One region of the Congzhengia minquanensis genome, then DNA from elsewhere that is predicted to be linked to it. Evidence: predicted binding sites of a transcription regulator. Region 1 holds the regulator's gene; the other holds the start of a gene.
What was found. Region 1 encodes LexA, which represses DNA repair genes until DNA is damaged. Its sites were predicted from a motif close to CNAACANNTGTTNG; they were not measured.
Positions count from the first base shown of each region.

Region 1 (3,426 bases):
GAGCCGTGTTAAACCGCTTCAGCCCACGCTGACAGCATAGGCCGTCATGGCTGCGACGCCGGTTTTTAAACAATCTTCGTCAATATCAAAGTTTGAGCTGTGAAGAGGCATTGTAATGCCTCTTTTTTTGTTTCCCGAGCCCAGGTAAAAATAAACCGAGGGCACAGCTTGTGCAAAATAAGAAAAGTCGTCCCCCGCCATGGAGGGCTCGCTGCCATGCACCACACTATCTTTTCCAAGAACACCGGTGACGGCCTGCTCGAATCGGTCTGCTGCCGCATCATTGTTGATTAAAGGCGGGTAACGGAAGTTATATTGAAAATCATAGCTTGCCCCGGCAATATTGCAAATTCCGTCCACAGCTTTTTCCATCAGCTCCGGTATCTTTTTGCGGACAGTCTCCTCATACGACCGTACCGTGCCCCGCATGTGCACCGTGTCGGGAATGATATTGTAAAAGGTGCCGCCGTTGATTGCACAGACGGAAATCACCTTTTGTGCAAAGGGCGAAATAAAACGCGCGCCAATCATGTCGAACGCTGCAATGATCCGCGCCGACAGCGCAATGGGGTCAATGCACTCATGGGGATATGCCCCGTGGCCGCCCCGGCCGTGGATATATAAATCAAAATCGTCCGGCGAGGCCATTAACGCCCCCTTTTTCAGCAAAATTTTTCCGGTCTCCACGTCGTTCATCACATGAAGCCCCACCGCGTTTGTTACGTGGTATTCTTCTAAAATTCCCGTCTTTATCATGGGTTCTGCGCCGCCCTCGGTTTCCTCCCCGGGCTGGAACACAAACAAAACGTTAACAGAAAGCTCCTCTTTCAGCTGCGCTAAAAGTTTTGCACTGCACAGCGCCACCGCCATATGTGCATCGTGCCCGCAGGCGTGCATAACGCCGGGGGTTGCCGACTTATAGTCAAAATCATGGGGTTCGTCAAGGGGAAGCGCGTCCATGTCTGCCCGAATCAGCAGCGTGTTTTTCTTGCCCGCGTTTAAAAAGCCGGTAACGCCCGTTCCCGCTATGCCGGATTTTACCGATAGCCCTAAGTTCTCCAAATATTTTTTTATAAACGCCGCGGTTTTTTCTTCGCAAAACGAAAGCTCCGCCATTTGGTGCAGCCTGCGGCGAAGCATAATCGCCTCGGCGCTGATTTCCTCTGACAGTTGTTTGATTGAAAGTTCCATTTTAAAACGCCCCCTTAATATTTTCTAAAAACACCGGAAACAACGCCCAAAATGACAGCGTCGTTTGTAATGATGGGTGACAGCGCGTCGTTCTCCGGCTGGAGGCGGATATGCCCGTTTTCCCGGTAAAAGGTTTTCACCGTGGCGCTGTCGGCAAGCAGCGCCACCACCATCTGCCCGTTTTCGGCGGTTGCCTGCCGTTTTACAATGACAAAATCGCCGTCTAAAATTCCGGCGTTTATCATGCTGTCTCCTTTCACCTTTAGCATAAACAGCTCGCCGCCGCTAAATAACGCTTCCGGCACGGGGAGCACATCCGTTATGTTCTGGGTGGCCAAAATAGGCGTGCCCGCCGCTACCGTGCCCACAACGGGCACAGACAACACTCCGCCTGTTTCCTTGCGTTCCGGCAGGCTGATGGCGCGCTTTTTAGAGCCGTTTTGCAAAATCAGGCCCTTGTCCGCCAGCCGTTTGATATATCCGTGCACCGTAGACGGCGAAGACAGCCCCACCGCGGCACAAATTTCCCGAATGGAGGGCGGATAGCCCATCTGCTCAATTTGGGTGCGGATGTATTCATAAACAAGCTGTTCTTTGTTCTCTTTTGGCATGGCAATCACCTCTTTTTTTCAGTATAGCACATTTCTTCCAAAAAATCAAACATTTGTTCTCATTGACTTTTCTACACAAATTATGGTAGAATATTCTCCATCAGGGAGGGGAAAATATGGCAAAATGGATTTGGCTCAATCAACAGGATTACCCGGAAATTCAAACGACTTTCTGCACACAATTTTGTGATAAAGACGGCTATTCATACGCAGTGGCGGATTTTTTCCGCACATATACCTTTCAAAAGCGCGTGATAAAAGCCAATATTACGGTAAGCGGGGACACAAAATTCCGTTTGTGGGTAAACGGCGATTTCGCCGTAACCGGGCCGGTGTGCCCCGGCGGGGACTATGGCTATGAAAAGCCTATGGCAAACTACTATGCAAATGTTTTGTGTTTCTATCCTGAAAGCAACACGCTGGACTTTTTTGCCCAGGTGCAGCTTTCCCCCGTTGTGCAGACAGACGTGTCCGCCGGCCGCGGCGGTTTTTACTTAGAGTGTATTGTTACGTTTTCAGACGGCTCGAAAACCGTTATTGGAACAGATAAAAGCTGGCTCTGCACGAAAAATACAGCATACCTTTCACCGAATAAGCTGAATTTTACCCTGCCGTCGGACAAAAAAAGCAATGCAGAAGAAATTGAATCTGTATGGAATTTAAAAAAATCGGAAATACCAAATTTACAGGAAGAAAAAGTTCTGCCCAAAAACCACCGCGCACTGGTTACTGCACCGCACACGTCGCAAACCTTTTATCTTGATTTCGACCGCATATATTCCGGCTACGCCGCATTTACTGTAACAGCGGAGGGCGATTGCCGGATTTCTATAAAAACCTTTGAGGCGCCGGAGAAGGTGCTTTGGGAAGAGGAGCTTCATATAAACGGCAGCATGCCGTATCGCTCGTTCCGCTTAAACTCCATTGGCGGCATGGAACTTACCGTGGAGAACAACAGCGAAACAAACGTTTCTATTTCTGACGCAGGGCTTATTTTCACCTGCTACCCCGTTGATACCGAGGGTACCTTTTCGTGTTCCGACGAATTGCTCAACAAAATTTATGATGTGGGCAAATGGACAACGAAAATCTGCCGTCAGACCATTCATTTAGACAGTCCCAAGCATCAGGAAAACTTAGGCTGCACGGGGGACTATTATGTGGAAAGCTTAATTTCATATTATTGCTTCGGCGACCCGCGCCTTACGCGGTTTGATATTCTGCGGACAGCGGATTTGCTGAAACAGCGGGGTGGGTTTATGTTTCACACCTCTTACAGCCTGATTTGGGTGCAGATGTTATATGACTATTATCTGTTTTCCGGCGACAGCGCCGTTTTCGGCCAAACGAAAGACGCGCTCCACCTGCTGATGGACCGGTTTTTCGGATATGAAGAGAAAGACACGGGTCTGATTGATACTCCGCCCAGCTTTATGTTTATCGACTGGATTCCGGTTGACGCGTATAATCTGCACCATCCGCCGAAAGCGCTGGGGCAAACGGCCCTTTGTGCCTTTTACTACCGCGCCTTATGTTTGGCGGCAAAAATTTCGGACAGTTTACTCGACTCGGAGCACGCCCGAATGTACAGTGACCGGGCAAAGCGGTTAAAAGCGTCTTTCCA
Region 1 covers NZ_JACRSU010000001.1:853,170-856,595, forward strand. The annotation lists gene H8698_RS04075 (metal ABC transporter permease) at 1-32, shown strand, start outside; gene H8698_RS04080 (M20 metallopeptidase family protein) at 19-1,191, opposite strand; gene lexA (transcriptional repressor LexA) at 1,206-1,802, opposite strand; gene H8698_RS04090 (alpha-L-rhamnosidase-related protein) at 1,919-3,426, shown strand, end outside.

Region 2 (3,426 bases), on a different contig from region 1:
ATTTGTTCTGCGAATATTTAGTGAAAAAGAAAAGCATGTCTGACAATTTAAAGCGTGCCGGACTGATTCTGGCCTGCGCAGCAGTGTGCTTTGCCATCATTTATTTCAGCCTGTTTGTAAAGCGGGCGTTTATTTCCGCCATGCCCATTTTAGTAGCGGCGGCGATTTACGGAACAGTTATTTTCGGGCGCAATTTTTCACTGGAATATGAATATATTTTTACCAACGGCGTTTTAGACATTGACGTAATTAAGGGCCGCGCCCGCCGGGCAAAGCTGATATCCGTGCCCTGCAGAAAAATTGAGTATATGGGCCCTGTGAAGGAAAAACGCGACTCGCAGAACAAGGTGGTTGACGCCGTTTATGACGAAAAACGCCCGGGAAAATATGTGGTTACGTTTTCAGACCGCGGCGAAAAAACAGACCTTTATTTTCAGCCGCCGGAAAAACTTCTTTTAAATATGAAAAAATATAATCCCAGAAACATTAATATTTAATACATACCGGACCGGCTTTTTCGTGTGCCGGTCCGGTTTATTATCCTTTTAGAATATGCAGGTGAAACCATGACGGCAGAAATTATTGCAGTGGGAACAGAGCTCCTGTTAGGAGACATTTTAAACACAAACGCCCAGTTTTTGTCAAAGGAACTGGCGCAGCTGGGAATTGGCGTATATGCGCAGACCGTGGTGGGCGACAACGCCGGGCGGTTAAAAGATGCGCTCAACGCCGCCCTGAAACGGGCAGACATCATGATTCTGTCCGGCGGATTGGGGCCGACTGACGACGATATTACCAAAGAAACAGCGGCTGAGGTTTTCGGACAAAATTTAATTTTTCATCAGGAAATTTATGATAAAATTTTGTCACGCATTTCAAAAAATGCACCAGAAACCAATAAAAAGCAGGCATATGTGCCGGAGGACGCGTATATTTTAACCAACGACAACGGAACCGCTCCCGGCATTGTAATGGAAAAAGACGAAAAAATGCTGATTTTGCTGCCCGGCCCGCCGGCGGAACTGGAGCCCATGTTTTTAAACTTTTGTCTGCCGGTGCTAAAACAAAAAACAAATTGTGTGATTGTTTCTGAAACCATTCGGCTGTTCGGCATTGGCGAGGCGCAGGTGGGTGAAACGGTGCGCGATTTGGCCGTCTGTGACAATCCCACCGTTGCCCCTTATGTGAAAAACGGCGACGTAACCCTGCGCATCACGGCCAGGGCGGAAAGCGAAGCGGCCTGCGCCGGGCTCATTGCGCCGGCGGCAGAGGAAATCCGCTCCCGGTTCGGCGATTTTGTCTACGGCACAGGCGAAACAGATTTAAAAACAAAAGTTGTGCAATATTTGATTGACAACCGCCTCACCGTTGCCACGGCGGAATCTTGCACGGCAGGTATGATTGCCGCCGCCATTGGCGACATTCCCGGCGTGTCGGACATTTTTTGCGAGGGGTTTGTAACCTACAGCAACGACGCGAAGGAAAAAAATCTGGGCGTGCCCGGTAAGATTTTAAAATCTTTCGGAGCCGTAAGCGCGGAAACCGCAAGGGCAATGGCAGAGGGCGTATGCAACAGAACCAATGCTAAAATCGGCATTTCCGCCACCGGAATTGCCGGCCCCGGCGGAGGAACAAAAGACAAACCCGTGGGGCTGGTTTACATTGGCGTTTGCGTAGACGGCGAAACCAGCGTAAGAAAATGCGAGCTGAAAGGAAACAGGGATCGCGTCCGTTTTATGACGGTGCTGAACGCCTTTGACGAACTGAGAAAAAGACTGAATATTTCGTCTTGACAAAGGAAAAAGAAACGGTTATAATGAATATCGAACAAATGTTCTTTAAGGAGGAATATCAATTGGCAAAAACAACGCAAAGCAAAGAAATTGGAATTTCAAAAGATAAGAAAGAAGCCATTGAAATGGCGCTTTTGCAAATTGAAAAAAGCTATGGCAAAGGCGCGGTGATGAAACTGGGCGACAAACAGCATTTAAATGTTGAGTCGCTGCCCACAGGGGCGTTAAGCTTAGACATTGCCTTAGGAATCGGCGGCCTGCCAAAGGGCAGAATTGTGGAGATTTACGGGCCGGAATCCTCCGGTAAAACCACCGTTGCGCTCCATGTGATTGCCGAGGCGCAGAAGCGGGGCGGCGAGGTGGCCTTTGTAGATGCGGAGCACGCGTTAGACCCGGTTTATGCACAAAAGCTGGGGGTGAATGTTGAAGACCTAATCGTTTCTCAGCCGGACACAGGAGAACAGGCTTTAGAAATTGCGGAAATGCTGGTGCGAAGCAACGCCATTGACGTTATTGTAATCGACTCAGTTGCCGCGCTGGTTCCGAAGTCGGAAATTGAAGGCGAAATGGGCGACTCCCACGTAGGCCTGCACGCGAGGCTTATGAGCCAGGCTCTCCGCAAGCTGGCAGGCGTAATCAACCGCACTAACACCATTGCGATTTTTATTAACCAGCTGCGCGAAAAAGTTGGTGTGGTCTACGGCAATCCCGAGGTGACCACCGGCGGACGGGCGCTGAAATTTTACGCCAGTGTTCGGCTCGACATCAGAAAACAAGAGCTTATAAAACAGGGCACAGAGGTGATCGGCGCCAGAACAAAGGCAAAGGTTGTGAAAAACAAGGTTGCCCCCCCGTTTAAGGAAGCGGAGTTCGACATTATGTATGGCGAGGGGATTTCCAAAGAGGGCTGTATCTTGGACATCGGCGTGGCCGCCGGCGTAATTTCCAAAAGCGGCACCTGGTATAATTACGGAGAGGACAGAATCGGCCAGGGCAGGGAAAATGCGAAAAAATATTTGCGGGATAACCCGGAGGTCCGGGATAAAGTTGAGTCTGAAATCCGCGATATTCTTTTTGATAATGACGAAACAGAATCAGATGAGGCAAAAGCAGACAGCGCCCCCATTGAGGAATAAAACAAAAGGAGATTGTTTATGGAACATTTTTCAGATGCATTGCTGGTGAAAAAAATCAATAAAATTATTTCGGTTTTAGAAGAAAAACTTGTTGTCAGTTCGCAAAAAATTAAAAATGTTACATATACCGAAAGCGGTTACACGAAAGATAATCTGCCGCCTGAAGGGGCAGAGTGGAAGCAGATGGAGGACAATACGGAATTTGTCTGCCACGACCGTCACTACTGGTTCCATTTTTCGCTGAAAACGCCTGAACTTTCGCCGGAGGAGGCGGTTTATCTCTCCTTTCAAACGGGCAGAGAGGGCCAGTGGGACGCGGTAAATCCGCAAATGCTTTTGTTTTTAAACGGCGAAATTGTTCAGGGGTTGGACACCAACCACACAGAAGTGAAGGTTGCCCCCAACACAGACTATGAAGCATATGGCTACTTTTATGCAGGTCTTTCCGGCGACACCGTTCGCTTTATTCCCAGAATTATCGTAAAAAACACCGCGGT
Region 2 covers NZ_JACRSU010000004.1:108,403-111,828, reverse strand. The annotation lists gene H8698_RS10770 (DUF6106 family protein) at 1-497, shown strand, start outside; gene H8698_RS10765 (competence/damage-inducible protein A) at 567-1,793, shown strand; gene recA (recombinase RecA) at 1,919-2,929, shown strand; gene H8698_RS10755 (alpha-mannosidase) at 2,948-3,426, shown strand, end outside.
Region 2: the regulator LexA is predicted to act here: its motif matches at 1,825-1,838, upstream of recA (recombinase RecA).